One region of the Salinivibrio sp. YCSC6 genome, then DNA from elsewhere that is predicted to be linked to it. Evidence: predicted binding sites of a transcription regulator. Region 1 holds the regulator's gene; the other holds the start of a gene.

Region 1 (7,746 bases):
ATGATCCCAGATCACGGCAAAGGCTCCCGCATTTGGGACCAAGAAGGGCAAGAGTACGTCGACTTTGCGGGTGGGATTGCGGTGAGCTGTTTGGGCCATTGTCATCCCGTCATGGTGGATGCGTTGACTGAGCAAGCTCAAAAGCTTTGGCACTTAAGCAACGTCATGACGAATGCACCTGCATTGCGTCTCGCAAAGCGCCTCACTGAGCTGTCATTTGCGGATCGTGTTTTCTACGCAAACTCTGGCGCCGAAGCGAACGAAGCAGCACTAAAGTTGGCACGCCGCTGGGCAAAAGAAGAACACGGAGAGCATAAAAGCGAAATCATTGCGTTTAGCAAAGGTTTCCATGGTCGCACCTTCTTCACGGTCACCGTGGGCGGTCAACCGGCTTATTCTGACGGTTTTGGTCCTAAGCCGGGTGATATTACCCACCTGCCATACAATGACTTAGCCGCGCTGGCTGACCATATCTCTGATCGCACTTGTGCGGTGATGATGGAGCCACTGCAAGGTGAAGGCGGCATTATTCCTCCAGAGCCGGGTTTCTTGGAAGGTGTACGTGAGCTGTGTGACAAACACAATGCCTTGCTGATCTTCGATGAAGTGCAAACCGGTAACGGCCGTACGGGCACCTTCTATGCGTATCAACAATCGGGCGTCGCTCCCGATATCTTAGCCACCGCTAAATCACTGGGTGGGGGGATCCCAATTGGTGCCATGTTGACCACCGAAGCCCTGGCGGCACACATGAAACCGGGGACGCATGGCTCAACCTATGGCGGTAACCCCTTGGCATGTGCGGTCGCAGAAGCGGTGGTGGAAGAAGTGACCAAACCCGAGGTCCTTGACGGTGTTATTGAGCGCGAACAGTGGTTCCGCGATGGCCTAGAAGCGATTAACGATAAATACGGCATCTTCAGTGAAGTGCGCGGTAAAGGTTTGTTGCTTGGCGCAGCACTCAACAAAGCGTGGGAAGGGCGTGCGCGTGACATCTTAGTGGCGGCAGGTGAGGAAGGCTTGCTGGTGCTGGTCGCGGGCCCGAATGTGGTGCGTTTCACCCCATCATTGGTGATTACCAAAGCGGATATTGAAGAAGGCATGGCGCGCCTTGATCGTGCTATTGCGAAGGTCGTTGCTGCATAAGGCGGCCTTTACACTCGGAGGGATTTGAGATGTTAGTTATTCGGCCTATCCGTGCGTCAGATTTTGATGCACTGATGTTGTGTGCGGAAGAGTCCGGTCATGGATTTACCTCATTGCCGGTTGATGCCGATTTGCTACAAGGACGTATCAACAATTCGCTAGAAAGCTTTGCCAAGCATGTCACTAGCCCGGGCATGGAAGGCTACCTGATGGTGGCCGAAGATACCGAAACGGGCGAGGTTGCAGGTACCACAGGGATCGAGGCGGCAATCGGCCTCGATAATCCCTTTTATAGTTATCACTTAACCAAAGTGGTGCATTCATCGCGCAAGCTCAATGTCCATAACATTGTTGAAGTGCTGACGTTTGGCAATAACTACACCGGAGCAACGGAAATTTGCACCCTGTTTTTGCGTCCTGAGTTTCGGGGTGGCCTCAACGGTAAACTGCTTTCCAAGTGTCGCTTCTTGATGCTCGCCGAGTTTCCTGAGCGCTTTGCGGATGTGGTGTTTGCCGAAATGCGTGGCGTGTCTGATGATGATGGCAACTCGCCGTTCTGGCAGTGGCTTAAGGACAACTTCTTTTCGATTGACTTTACTTTGGCCGATTACCTAACCGGTATCGGTGCGAAAGGGTTTATTGCCGATTTAATGCCTAAGTTGCCGATTTACGTCAGTCTGTTGAGTGAAGAAGCGCGTGCTGTGATTGGACAGGTGCACCCGAAAACACGGCCGGCACTGCGTCTGTTGGAGAAAGAAGGCTTTTCGTGTCGAGGATATGTCGACATCTTTGATGCCGGTCCAACGGTCGAGTGTTTGCGCCACAATATCGAATCGGTCCGCCATTCATTTAATGCGACTGCTAGCGTGCGTGAGCATAGCAGTGCTCAGCACTACTTAATTTCGAATACCGATTTTGCGGGCTTCCGCGCAACTGCGGCGAAAGCGGCACTTGATCCGGAAACCAATCACGTCGTGATTGCGCCAGAGGTTGCCGAAGCGCTGCAAGTTAAAGACGGCGATCGACTCCGTTTGATCGCGATGGAGGAGTAAGGATGACACATCAAACCGCAGGCCATTTGATCAATGGTGAATGGACGCCGGGTGAAGGCGACGTCATGACTTCGCTAAACCCTTTTGATAGCCGTTGTATTTGGCAAGGCAATGAAGCTACGAAACCGCAGGTTGAACAAGCGGTAAGCGCGGCACGACAAGCCTTTCTTACTTGGCGGAATACCGATTTTGCCGAGCGCCAAGCCTTGGTAGAACGCTTCGCTGAAATTGTGAAAGCCAATACCGACGATCTGGCGCGTACCATCGCTGAAGAAACCGGTAAGCCGTTTTGGGAAACCAAAACCGAAGTGGGCGCCATGGTGGGTAAAATTGCCATTTCGCTGCGCGCTTACCATGAACGTACAGGATCGCGGGAAAAAGACGTCAATGGCACGCAAGCTGTACTGCGTCATCGCCCCCTTGGTGTGATGGCAGTGTTTGGGCCGTATAATTTCCCCGGTCACTTGCCTAATGGCCATATTGTCCCGGCACTATTGGCCGGAAACAGTGTGGTTTTCAAACCGTCTGAACTGACGCCTAAAGTGGCTGAACAAACTCTTGGCTACTGGTTAGAAGCCGGTCTACCTGCTGGGCTAATTAACTTGGTGCAAGGGGGCCGTGATACCGGCGAAGCGCTAGCACAAGCTCGAGGTATTGATGGCCTTCTATTTACCGGGAGCGCCAACACCGGACACATCCTCCATCGCCAGTTTGCCGGCCAACCGGACAAAATGCTGGCATTGGAAATGGGGGGCAATAACCCACTGGTTATCAGTGATAAACACAGTGGTGTGGATGCCACGGTTTATACCATTATTCAATCGGCTTACCTCAGTGCCGGTCAGCGTTGTACCTGTGCACGTCGTCTGCTTCTTCCTGAAGGGGAGGTGGGTGACAAGATCTTGGCGCGCTTAGCGGCGTGGACTAAAACGATCCGTGTGGGCGGCCAGTTCGATGATCCGGCGCCATTTATGGGCGCACAGATCTCTGTGGCGGCGGCCGAAGGGATCTTAGCCACTCAGCAAAAACTGATCGATCTCGGAGGCAAGCCAGTCGTGGCGTGTGAACATCGCCATGATGCCGTGATCTCGCCGGGGATCATTGATGTTAGCGGGATCGCCGAGTTACCCGATGAAGAATACTTCGGTCCTTTATTGCAGGTGCAGCGTTACACCGATATGGCTGATGCATTGACGAAAGCGAATGATACCCGCTATGGCTTATCGGCAGGCCTTATCAGTGACGACGATGGTGAATGGCAATACTTCCTTGACCATATTCGCGCCGGTATTGTAAACCGTAACCGTCAATTGACCGGTGCCAGTGGGGATGCACCATTTGGTGGTCCGGGCGCGTCGGGTAACCTGCGTCCAAGTGCTTATTATGCCGCCGATTATTGTGCCTACCCTATGGCATCGATGGAAGGCGAGCAGGTCACCTTGCCCGAGAGCTTTGCGCCGGGGATCACGCCTCTTGATTAAGGAGAACAACATGGATAGTTGCCAAGCGTTATTTGACAGATTGTGGCAAGACTACACCCAGCGTCTTTGCCCTTCTGCGCAGAAAGTGCATGGGTTGCTCGAAGAAGGCCAACCCCTGATCAATGATCACATTGCACTGCGCACCTTTGCACTGCCTAATGTAGGGCTGGACAAGCTTGCCCGTCCTTTTATTGCGTTGGGCTATGAGCCGAAAGGTGAGTATACCTTTGAAGCGAAGAAGCTCAACGCACGTCACTACGAGCATCCCGATCCCTTGATGCCGAAAGTGTTTATTAGTGAATTGATGGTGGGCCAATGCTCGACAACATTGCAATCTATCGTGCGCGACTTAGTGGCGAATGTGGATGATGATGCGCTGAAAGGGAGCGATTTTCTTCATCAAGGACGTTTGTGGGACTTGGACTGGCAAACCTACAAGACGTTAGCAGATGAAAGTGAATATGCAGCTTGGGTGGCAGCGCATGGCTATGGGGCGAACCACTTTACGGTCAGTGTGAATCAGCTGAATAACCATGATAGCTGTCAAGCGGTCAACGATACCTTGCGCCAAAATGGGTTTACCATTAACGAATCTGGCGGGGAGGTCAAAGGGGATGCGTCAGTCTTTTTGGAGCAATCCTCGACGATGGCTGATCGCGTGCCGGTGCAATTTAGCGATGCACGCCATGATATTCCGGGTGGTTTCTACGAGTTTGCGAAACGGTATCCGCTTCCGGACGGTGAACTTTATCAAGGTTTTGTCGCCGCCTCGGCCGATAAAATTTTTGAAAGTACGCATCAATAGTGGCGAGAGAAGAAAAGGAGAGCGATGCTCTCCTTTTTTGGTTGGCGGTGTTTAGCGACTTTCAATATCGAGCCAGAATGTATCGTCAATTGCCTGAGTCTCATTACTCAGATGTGGGTTGTCGACCCGAATAAAGGTGCGCTCACCAATATTGGCTTTCTCAAAGGTCTCTTTTACCAGAGGGGCATTCTCAAAAAATTCGATGAAGGATCCGTCTTGATAGGCGGCCGCAAAGGCATCGTTGAGCATGGTCGCTACCTCTGGGTTTTGGGGCGATACAAACAAGAACATTGGGAAGCGGTAGATTAGCATTAAGTGCGGATCAACCAACAGATTTGTATATTGAGGTCGCTCTGCCAGCTCGCTAAAAGGTTCGATAAGCGCACGCGGGAAGAGGTCGGCCCGTCCGGTATCGACGCCTTTAAAGATATTCTCAAAGCTTGAGATTTCTCGAACCCGAAATCCCGCCGACTGCAAGACCTTCACATCCGCCCAGCCTTGCCCTTGGATCATGGTCAGATTATTGAGCCCAGCTTGGTCACTGATTTGTGCAAGCTTGGGTTCGGTGGCTTGATTGGTAATGAACAAGCGATGGCCTAATAGACCCCGAAAGACTGGATAACGGATGGGAAGTAACTCTGACTCAAGGGTACGGTCGGCCCCGAGCCAATCTACCGTCAGTCGTCCTTGTTTTAGCATTTCCACTTTACGAGACTGAGAGCCAATTTGGCCTTGAAAGGCCTGTAAAGTGACAGACTCACCTGATTTTTCCGCTAAAAACTCAATCAAGTCGATAGCGTATAAATCGAGGGCAGAGCCAGCCCGTGGTTCTGGATGGACAATGGTGATATTCGCCGCAGCAGTTGAAGAAACCGCCGCGAGTAGCAATGCAGCAAGGGTTTGACGTAAGCTTCTCATAAACGACATCCTGTTAATCAGTTGTTAGATGGGTCGTTTCTGAAGTGTAGAACTTAGGTAATGAGTTTCCAGTCAATAAAAATAAAAAAACCGACGCAAAAGCGCCGGTTTTGTCGCAACACGCGAGGATTAGCGTGTGCCGTAAACCACAATGGTTTTACCGTGAGCTGAGATAAGGTTCTGCTCTTCCAGCATTTTAAGGATACGCCCAACTGTCTCACGCGAACAGCCAACAATCTGACCAATCTCTTGACGCGTGATCTTGATTTGCATGCCGTCAGGGTGAGTCATGGCGTCAGGTTGCTTCGCCAAGTTCAGTAGGGTCTGCGCAATGCGGCCGGTCACGTCCAGGAAGGCAAGGTCTCCCACTTTCTGGCTGGTCACTTGCAGGCGACGCGCCATCTGAGAGGATAGACGCATCAAAATGTCTGGGTTAACTTGGATCAGCTGGCGGAATTTCTTGAATGAAATTTCTGCTACTTCGCAAGGTGATTTCGCACGTACCCATGCGGTGCGCTCTTGGTCCTCTTCGAACAGACCAAGTTCGCCGATGAAGTCACCTTGGTTAAGGTAAGACAGGATCATCTCCTTGCCTTCTTCATCTTTGATTAGTACGGCCACAGAACCTTTCACGATGTAGTACAAGGTCTCCGCCTTTTCCCCTGCATGGATCAGAGTACTTTTGGACGGGTACTTGTGAATATGACAATGTGAAAGGAACCACTCGAGTGTAGGGTCTGTTTGAGGTTTTCCTGGAACCATATAACTTATTTCCTCTGCATGTGTTGCCCGGCAACGACGTCCTGTCTTTGTCTGAATGGAAACCCATCAGTCCAATGCACAGAATACGAGGTCTTGGCGCAGGCTACAAGCTCACTGTATGTTAACAAGAGTGTATCTTTTTTCTATCTGGATTTCTTGATTTTGATCTAAGCCAACCGCCTAAAAAATCGGCAAAAATGTGGCTAAGATCACGACCTGAGAAGTAATACACGTTAAGTGCGCTACGGCGGTTAACCTATCTTGCCTTTCTCAATCAACTGTTGGATCAAGGGGCGAATAATCAGCTCCATCGCAAATCCCATTTTACCGCCGGGCACGACCAGCGTGTTGTGCCGAGACATAAAGGCGCCACTGATCATTTGCAGTAAATAAGGAAAATCGACGTTCTTCATGCCACGAAAGCGGATCACAACAAAGCTTTCGTCGAGTGAAGGGATCCCTTTTGCATTCAGCGGGTTGGATGTGTCTACGGTCGGGACACGTTGGAAGTTAATATGTGTGCGAGAAAACTGCGGCGTAATGTAGTGCAAATAATCATCCATGGAGCGCACGATCGAGTCCGTGACAGCCTCGCGGGAATGGCCTCGGTCGCGCGTATCGCGGACAAACTTTTGAATCCACTCCAAGTTAACGATAGGCACCATGCCGATCAGTAAATCAACATGTTGGGCGACATTGACGTCACCATCCACCACCCCGCCATGCAAGCCTTCATAAAATAATACGTCGGTATTTTCAGGCAGATCTTGCCAGGGGGTGAAGGTGCCCGGCATTTGGTTATAAGGCACGGCTTCATCAAAGGTGTGTAGATAACGACGGTATTTACCTGTGCCTTGTTCGCCATATTCTTTAAAAAATTGCTCAAGGCGTGGGAAGTCGTTGGCCGTGGGGCCAAAGTAGCTAATATGACGACCTTGTTCACGGGCTTTACGGATCTCAACATCCATTTCTGGCCGCGTGAAGCGGTGAAAGCTATCGCCCTCTAACCAAGAGGCTTTGATGTTCATCATATTGAACATCTTACGAAACGCTTCGGAGGTCGTGGTTGTGCCTGCGCCGGATGAACCGGTCACAGCGATGATTGGGTGTTTAGCCGACATGACGAGCCCTGTCATTGATCAGTCTGAATTTACACCGCAGCCCACAAGGTGAGGCGGTGTTACGGTCTGAGATCGCGCTGACGACGAATATCCACTGTCTCATGCAGCTCAGAGTATACAATCACGGCGTCGCCGGATTTTAATTGTTCACGCACTTGTTCAACTTTCTCAGCAAAGCTGACTTCCTGCTCACCGTAATCTGTCCCTTCCCGCAACACAAAGTGTTCAATTAAATTGGTCAAGGTTTCGGCTGGCACAGATTGCCATGGAACCATCATACTACATCACCTTTTGCTGACATCGGGATGGCACGGACGCCATCTCCATGCTTAGGTTGTGAATTAGCTCCCATTTTACCGAATTATGCGTGTAGGTGCAGTGCATCTATGTCGATTTAATCACAATTTATCGTGACGATTGGGGCATCAGGTGTCGAGTTGCTCAGCTATCCACGCGGGCAC
Region 2 (7,746 bases), 1.4 Mb from region 1:
TGGGCAGGTTTGCGTAAAGATACGTAGACCTGATGCGTCTTCTTCAACACCTTGCGCAAAGCCTTGATAGGCAAAGTCGAACATCGGCAGTAAGCCTTTGCGCTGACATAGCTCAGCCAAGACTTTCCATTCCGCATCGGTCGGATCAATACCGGTTGGGTTGTGACAACAGCCATGTAGCAAGACCACATCACCACTGTTTGCTTTTTCTAGATCCGCGACCATGCCGGCAAAATCTTTGTCATTCTTCGCGGCATCGTAGTAGGTGTACTCGGCCAGAGGTAGGCCTGCGGCAGTAAACACGCCCTTGTGGTTGGCCCACGTTGGGTTACTGATCCACACCGTGACATCACCGAGGTGGCGCTTAATGAACTCGCCAGCAAGGCGTAACGCCCCGGTACCACCCGGCGCATGTGCAGTTTGAGCGCGTTTATCTTTGATAACTGAAGCTTGCTCACCGAATAGAAGCTGCTGAACGGCTAGGCCGTACTCCGCGGTACCTGGGATGCTTAGATAGGATTTGGTGCTCTCTTTTTCGAGCAGCAATGCTTCGGCTTTTTTAACGGTTTTCAGCACAGGGGTTTCACCGTGCTCGTTTTTGTATACGCCGACCCCTAAGTTGATCTTCGTTTCACGAGGATCCGCTTTAAATTCTTCAGTCAGTCCTAAAATCGGATCGGCGGGAGCGGCAGAAATTTTCTCAAACATTGGTGTCGTCCATGGTTAATGATGAATGAAACTCAGGCTGGGATCGTTATACCACTTGTTTTCTTGGATAGAAACCACCAGCCATGCCCAGAGATACCAAGCGTACCAATAGGCAAGAAAAAGGCTGCGTACTCGCAGCCTTTGAATGGTCTTTTACTTAGAAGCTCGCGTTACGTGGCGAACGAGGGAATGGGATCACGTCGCGGATGTTGCTCATACCGGTAACGTAAGATACCAAACGCTCAAATCCGAGGCCGTAGCCGGAGTGAGGCACGGTGCCGTAACGGCGCAAGTCGCGATACCACCAGAAGTCTTCTTTCTCGAGACCCATTTCTTCAAGGCGCTGATCCAGGACGTCAAGACGCTCTTCACGCTGTGAACCACCGATAATCTCACCAATGCCAGGCGCTAATACGTCCATTGCAGCAACGGTTTTGCCATCATCGTTCATACGCATGTAGAAGGCTTTAATATCTTTTGGATAGTTCTTCACCACAACAGGTGCGTTGAAGTGTTCTTCTGCTAGATAGCGCTCATGTTCGGAGGCGAGATCAATACCCCATTCGACAGGGAACTCGAACGTCTTACCGCAGTTTTGCAAGATGGTGATCGCGTCGGTGTAGTCAACTTGGGCAAAATCAGCGTCAACAAAGTTTTCAAGACGCGTAATCACCTCTTTGTTGATGCGTTGCTCGAAGAACTGCATGTCGTCACGGCGCTCTTCCAACACGGCCTTGAAGACGTACTTCAACATGGCTTCAGCTAGCGCTGCTGCATCATCAAGATCAGCAAAAGCCACTTCAGGCTCGACCATCCAAAACTCGGCCAAGTGACGGCTGGTGTTAGAGTTTTCAGCGCGGAAGGTTGGGCCAAAGGTATAAACTTTACTCAGCGCACAAGCATAGGTTTCAGCGTTTAACTGACCGGATACGGTCAAGAAAGCCTCTTTGCCGAAAAAGTCTTGGTCGAAGTCGACATCGCCTTGCTCCGTTTTTGGCACATTGGCCATATCCAGTGTCGATACGCGGAACATTTCACCGGCGCCTTCACAGTCTGATGCAGTGATCAGCGGGGCAGACATCCAGTAGTAGCCTTGCTCGTGGAAGAAACGATGAATAGCTTGAGAAAGGGTATGACGTACACGAGCAACCGCACCAATCACGTTAGAGCGAGGGCGTAAATGAGCCACTTCGCGCAAGTACTCAATTGAGTGACGCGTCTTGGCCATCGGATAAGTGTCTGGATCGTCAACCCAACCGACTACCTTCACGGCAGTAGCTTGTAGCTCATACGCTTGACCTTTCCCTGGTGATTCCACCACATTACCGGTCACTTCAACAGAACAGCCTGCTGTTAAACGCAGAACGTCTTGCTGATAATTCTCCAGCTCATTGGGGACCACGGCCTGAATAGGGTCGAAACAAGAGCCATCATAAATGGCGAGGAAAGAAATACCGGCTTTGGAATCTCGGCGAGACCGAACCCAACCGCGAACAGTCACTTCAGTGTCGACTGCCGCCTTGCCGCGCAGGACGTCTACTACAGGCGCGTATGTCATAATTCGCTTCTATCTCCGTTTAGGGCAACTCGGTGGTCAATGCCACCGAGAAAGTGGATTTGCAAGTTAGACTAGCAAGTTTACCTGTATCTTGTGTAGCTTCAAGGCTTGAGGCGGTCTGAAAGTTGAAATTGTCCAATTAATCCTTCTAACTGTTCAACCAGTTGTTCGAGATTTGCACTGATTGCTTTCACTTCATTCGCATTATTGGCGGTATCGTTAGCGTGATTTTGAATCCGGCCAACTTGCTCGAGCAAGGCATCGGTCATTTGTGCTTGATGTTGGCTTTGTTGGCTAATGTCATCGGTATTATTGTTCACGGTGGTGACTTGCTCAGCAATATCGGCCAAAGCGTCAGAGAGCTGCATCACCGTCTCGGCACGTTGATTCGCGCTTTCTGTGGTGGCTTCGACTGCTTGAGCGGAGGCTTCACTGCCTGAGCACAAGTTTTCAATAATGGTTTGAATTTCCCCAGTTGCATCATGGCTACGGCTGGCCAAGTTACGTACTTCTTCAGCTACCACGGCGAAGCCGCGACCTTGTTCACCAGCGCGAGCGGCTTCTATCGCCGCATTCAGCGCGAGTAGGTTGGTCTGCTCAGCGATCTCGCGGATCACACCCAAAATAGTTGTCACTTGTTGGCTTTGTTGGTTCACATCCAAAATCTGGCTGCGTACTTGACCAATATCATCCATCAGTTTGCGGATATCATTGGCGGCGACGTTGGCCAGTTCACTGCCTTGATTGGCGCTAGTGGCGGCAGATTCGCTCAATTGTGCAGCCTCGCTCGTACGGCTTTGAATGTCATGTTGATGTTGCTGAACATCATTGATGGCCGTAGACATTTCATTGGTTTCATGACGTTGGCTATCGGCGAGTTGGTCGGTATGCCCAGAGACGCGAATGAGGTTTAACGCTTCAGACGACAGCGTCTCTGAGGTACGTTGCACCTGTTGTAAGCTCGCAGAGAAATTATCGAGTAATTGGTCACAGCTGTTACATAACTCGCCAATCTCGTCATTGCGTGTGTCATTCAAGCGCTCAGCCAAGTTTTTGTCGCGACTGGTTCGCTTCATAAAGGCCGATACGTGTTTGAGGGGGGATACCACCCAACGACGGATCACAGTCAGTGAGATAAGAAAACCCAATACGGCGATACTGCCCATGATGCCGGCAGTGATCAGCATTTCTTTATCAATGGTGCCATAGAGCGGCTGTAAGTCATATTCGAGTCGAATAACGCCCAGCACAGTTCCCTCTTCGGCAACATGGCATTGTAGGCAATTGGTCCCGCGATAATCACTGCTGGCTTTCATTGGCAGTGCCACAACCAACCCCTTGCCGGATTCAGAGTCAAAGGTTTCAACAATGGTCTCGCCATCAAGTGCACGTTGGTCAATATTATCTTTTGGGGCTTGTTCAGGGTTGCCTGGACCGAAAAAGCGGGTGATCGCTTCTGCCCGAATAACACGTGCCTCTTCAATACCTTTGTGTGAAAGCATTTTATCACGCAGTGTATTTCGTTGGCTGATTGTGCCGGTCAGCATCAACATATTCAGGCTATCGAAATAGTTGGATGCTTTATCGAGCGTTTGTTCACTGACTATCGAGGTCATCAGCGCTTTTTGCTGATGTGATTGATAGGCCAACGAGGTCACAAGCACCAGAGCGAAGACGAGAAAAAGCGAAAGGAGAAGTTTGCTCGCGAGAGTCATGCGCATGAGTCAACCGTTTGTTATTAAATTATATGTATGTCAATTGAATTCTGTCAGATCTATGTTAAACCGTGTCTCACCAGATGCCGCGATTCCCATATAAAATGTGTGATTTCATCGACGTAAATTGTCGCACCTTTGCGACGGGCAACGGTTTGCTTTGGCTATAATCGCGTTGATTTCAGGGATAGAGATTGTGTCGGTCAGGGAAGTTGAGTAGCATGCGCCATCTTGTTGTTGATGGGATTTGGCAGTATGACAACTGAACTGTTTAAAGAATTTACCTTTGAGGCCGCACACCACTTACCGAATGTGCCAGAAGGACATAAGTGTGGGCGTTTGCACGGTCACTCGTTTATGGTGCGTTTGTATGTAGAAGGGGATGTTGACCCACACACAGGCTGGGTAATCGACTTCGCTGACATTAAAGCCGCTTTCAAGCCTATCTATGATCGTCTTGACCACTACTATCTCAATGAGATTGAAGGGCTGGAAAACCCAACCAGCGAAGTGTTGGCGCGTTGGATATGGCAACAGGTCAAGCCAAACCTGCCTTTATTAAGCAAGGTAATGGTGAAGGAAACCTGTACCGCAGGCTGCACTTACCGCGGTGAATAAAACAGAGCCGAGTATCATCACTCGGCTCTCTTATCGATACACTTCATATCGGCTAATACGATGGCTCTATTGGCGCTAGGCAATGTTTAAATATTTATGCGTTTGTATCGACAAGCGCCAGCCGCGCGCAATACAGGTATCAATACAAAGTTTAGTGGCTCGCGGCTTTTGACTGACCGGTTGTAGCGCAATGGTTGCCTTTGGTGACGGTGGGCAGTGCTCAAGTAGGGTATCTAACTGTGCAATGTCTTTCTCGGTGCCCACAGGATGTTTGATTTCGTTCGCGCGCGCCATCGCACTGGCCAGTACCGGTAATTTGCCGCGCATATTGATTTTAGGTGATACCGTGACCCAAGTCTGCGGACTGGCTTTTACCTCGTACGTGCCACTGGTTTCAATTTGGCACTGACACCCAACCGCTTCTAGCGCCTCGGTTAAGGGCACCAAGTCGTATAGGCAAGGCTCCCCCCCAGTAATCACAATGTGTTTAGCCTGATAGCGTTGGGTGATTTCTGTCGCAATATCTTTCGCACTCAGCCAGCACCAAGTAGGTGAGTCTTCTGACTTATCGATAATAAATATCTTGTCTTGCTGATCGTTATCATCGGTTTCCCATGTTTGCTTGGTATCGCACCAAGCGCAGCCGACAGGGCAACCTTGCAAGCGGACAAAGACGGAGGGCACGCCAGTAAATGTGCCTTCTCCCTGAATAGTTTCAAAAATTTCGTTTACTCGGTACATCATGCTTTCTGGCGGTTCGATTCGACGGCGCATTATGCCAATTTATCCTCCGCAGATCTTGCTTTTTCACGATTGATTGGATTTTTACCATAGTTACTAAATCGTATGGTTTCGTGAGGCTAAACGCGATTTTCACACCTGAAAGTGATAGATATCACGCGGCGACCTCATTGTGCTTCACAATTAGTTCGCAAAGTAAAAAAATTCAATTATACGCATCATCATGAATAGGATCGCCAGATCCCAGCAGTAATAGGACAGGGCATGATTATTGGGCAGCCGGGGCATATTGATCATATCAAGCGCAAAAATGCCGGCACAGTGTACAACTTGATCGACCGCTTTGGGCCTATCTCGCGCATCGAGCTCTCCAAACGCAGCCAGCTGGCACCTGCCAGCATTACTAAAATTGTCCGTGAGCTAATGGACGCGCACCTTGTCAAAGAAACACAAATTCAAGAAACCAGTATGCGTGGTCGACCCGCCGTTGGGTTGATGTTGGACAATGACGGGTGGCAATTCTTATCGATGCGTTTAGGGCGCGGCTACCTCACGATGGCTTTGCACTCGTTAAGCAGTGACATTCTGGTACAAGAACGCCATGAGTTGGCGGTGATGCCTCAAGAGGCCTTGCTAGCGACCATTGTCGAGTACGTTAAAGCCTTCTTTTCGCGTCATCATGAAGTGGTGGACCGCGTGACAAGCATCGCGGTGTCTTTGCCAGGCTTAGTGAATAGTGCACAGGGAACGGTCATTCAAATGCCGCACTTTGAGGTTAGCCATATGCCATTGGGGCCCGTCCTGCATCGAGAAACAGGATTACCGGTTTTTGTGGGTAATGATACCCGCTCTTGGGCGCTGGCTGAAAAGTTATTTGGTAACGCAAAAGAATCAGATAGCGCGGTGCTGATTGCCGTTCACAATGGCGTTGGGGCTGGGATCATCCTAGAAGGGAAAGTGCTCCAAGGGCGCGTGGGGAATGTGGGTGAGCTGGGTCATATTCAAGTGAAGCCATTTGGTAAGCGATGCTTTTGTGGCAACTATGGCTGCTTGGAAACCGTAGCAAGTTTAGCCGCGGTCATTGAGCAAGTAGAAACCTTGCTCGCAGAGGGGCACCCTAGTCAATTGCGCGGTAAAACCCTCACTATCGACGCGATTTGTGATGCCGCCGTTGCCGGTGATGCGTTGGCGCAACGCGTGATTACAGAGCTTGGCCATCACCTAGGGACAGCGATCGCCATCGTGGTGAATTTATTTAATCCGGAAAAAATATTATTCGGCGGCGAGTTTAACCGGGCGAAATCTGTGCTCTATCCAGCAATCATGGAATGCTTAAAGACGCAAACCATCCCCTTATACAGCCAAAACTTACTGCTGGAAGAAAGTTATTTCTACACGCAAGCGACTATGCCGGGCGCTGCGATGGTGAAACAAGCCATGTACGACGGCAAACTACTCATGAAGGTACTGGAAGGTTAGGGCTAGTGACGAGAGCATAAACGAAAAAAAGCAGGTGCCAAGCACCTGCTTTTTGTATCAAGCCTGAATGGGAGCGCTATCCGCCTTGTGCCGATAAAACGCCCTTTATCGGCTTATCCGTTTTTACGCTCTTCACCCATACAGGCTGCGGCGGTAAAGACTACGTCTGTTGAGCTATTAAGCCCCGTTTCTGCCGAATCTTGCAACACACCAATGGTAAAGCCAACACCGACCACTTCCATAGCAATTTCGTGCGGGATACCAAACAAGTTACACGCCAGTGGGATCAGCAAGAGCGAGCCGCCTGCAACGCCTGAGGCACCGCACGCAGACACTGCGGCAACAATGCTAAGCAGAATTGCAGTGGCAATATCCACTTCAATTCCCAAGGTATGTACAGCGGCGAGTGTAAGAACTGTGATGGTGATTGCCGCGCCACCCATGTTGATCGTTGCCCCGAGTGGAATCGAGACAGAGTAAGTATCTTCATCAAGCTTGAGTTTACGGCACAGCTGCATATTCACAGGGATGTTCGCGGCTGAGCTACGGGTAAAGAAGGCGGTAAGGCCACTTTCACGCAGGCAGCGGAAAACCAGTGGATACGGATTTTGGCGCGTTTTATAAAACACGATCAGTGGGTTAATGATCAACGCGATTGTTGCCATACTGCCAAGGAGCACGCCAAGCAAATGAATGTAGCCAAGCAGCGCATCAAAACCACTTTGTGCCAAGGTGTTGGCGACAAGGCCAAAAATACCGATGGGCGCAAAACGGATCACGAAGCGCACAATCATAGACACGCCTTCAGACACGTCAGAGAAGACGCGTTTGGTCTCGCTTGATGCATGGTGTAAGGCAATGCCCAAACCAATCGCCCACGCGAGAATACCGATATAGTTACCGGACATCAGAGCGTTGACTGGGTTA

The links. Region 1 encodes CRP, which controls carbon source genes, mostly activating them, when cyclic AMP is high. Its sites were predicted from a motif close to TGTGANNNNNNTCACA; they were not measured.
Region 2: the regulator CRP is predicted to act here: its motif matches at 5,484-5,499, upstream of E8E00_RS05765 (ROK family protein).

The regions. Positions count from the first base shown of each region.
Region 1 is NZ_CP039516.1:2,641,564-2,649,309, reverse strand. It holds gene E8E00_RS12350 (aspartate aminotransferase family protein) at 1-1,146, shown strand, start outside; gene astA (arginine N-succinyltransferase) at 1,176-2,198, shown strand; gene astD (succinylglutamate-semialdehyde dehydrogenase) at 2,201-3,679, shown strand; gene E8E00_RS12335 (DUF1338 domain-containing protein) at 3,690-4,484, shown strand; gene E8E00_RS12330 (hypothetical protein) at 4,536-5,402, opposite strand; gene crp (cAMP-activated global transcriptional regulator CRP) at 5,532-6,164, opposite strand; gene E8E00_RS12320 (phosphoribulokinase) at 6,416-7,285, opposite strand; gene E8E00_RS12315 (YheU family protein) at 7,345-7,563, opposite strand; gene E8E00_RS12310 (hydrolase) at 7,711-7,746, opposite strand, start outside.
Region 2 is NZ_CP039516.1:1,246,008-1,253,753, forward strand. It holds gene E8E00_RS05740 (amino acid aminotransferase) at 1-708, opposite strand, end outside; gene asnS (asparagine--tRNA ligase) at 866-2,266, opposite strand; gene E8E00_RS05750 (methyl-accepting chemotaxis protein) at 2,368-3,987, opposite strand; gene queD (6-carboxytetrahydropterin synthase QueD) at 4,237-4,599, shown strand; gene queE (7-carboxy-7-deazaguanine synthase QueE) at 4,675-5,340, opposite strand; gene E8E00_RS05765 (ROK family protein) at 5,605-6,819, shown strand; gene sstT (serine/threonine transporter SstT) at 6,933-7,746, opposite strand, start outside.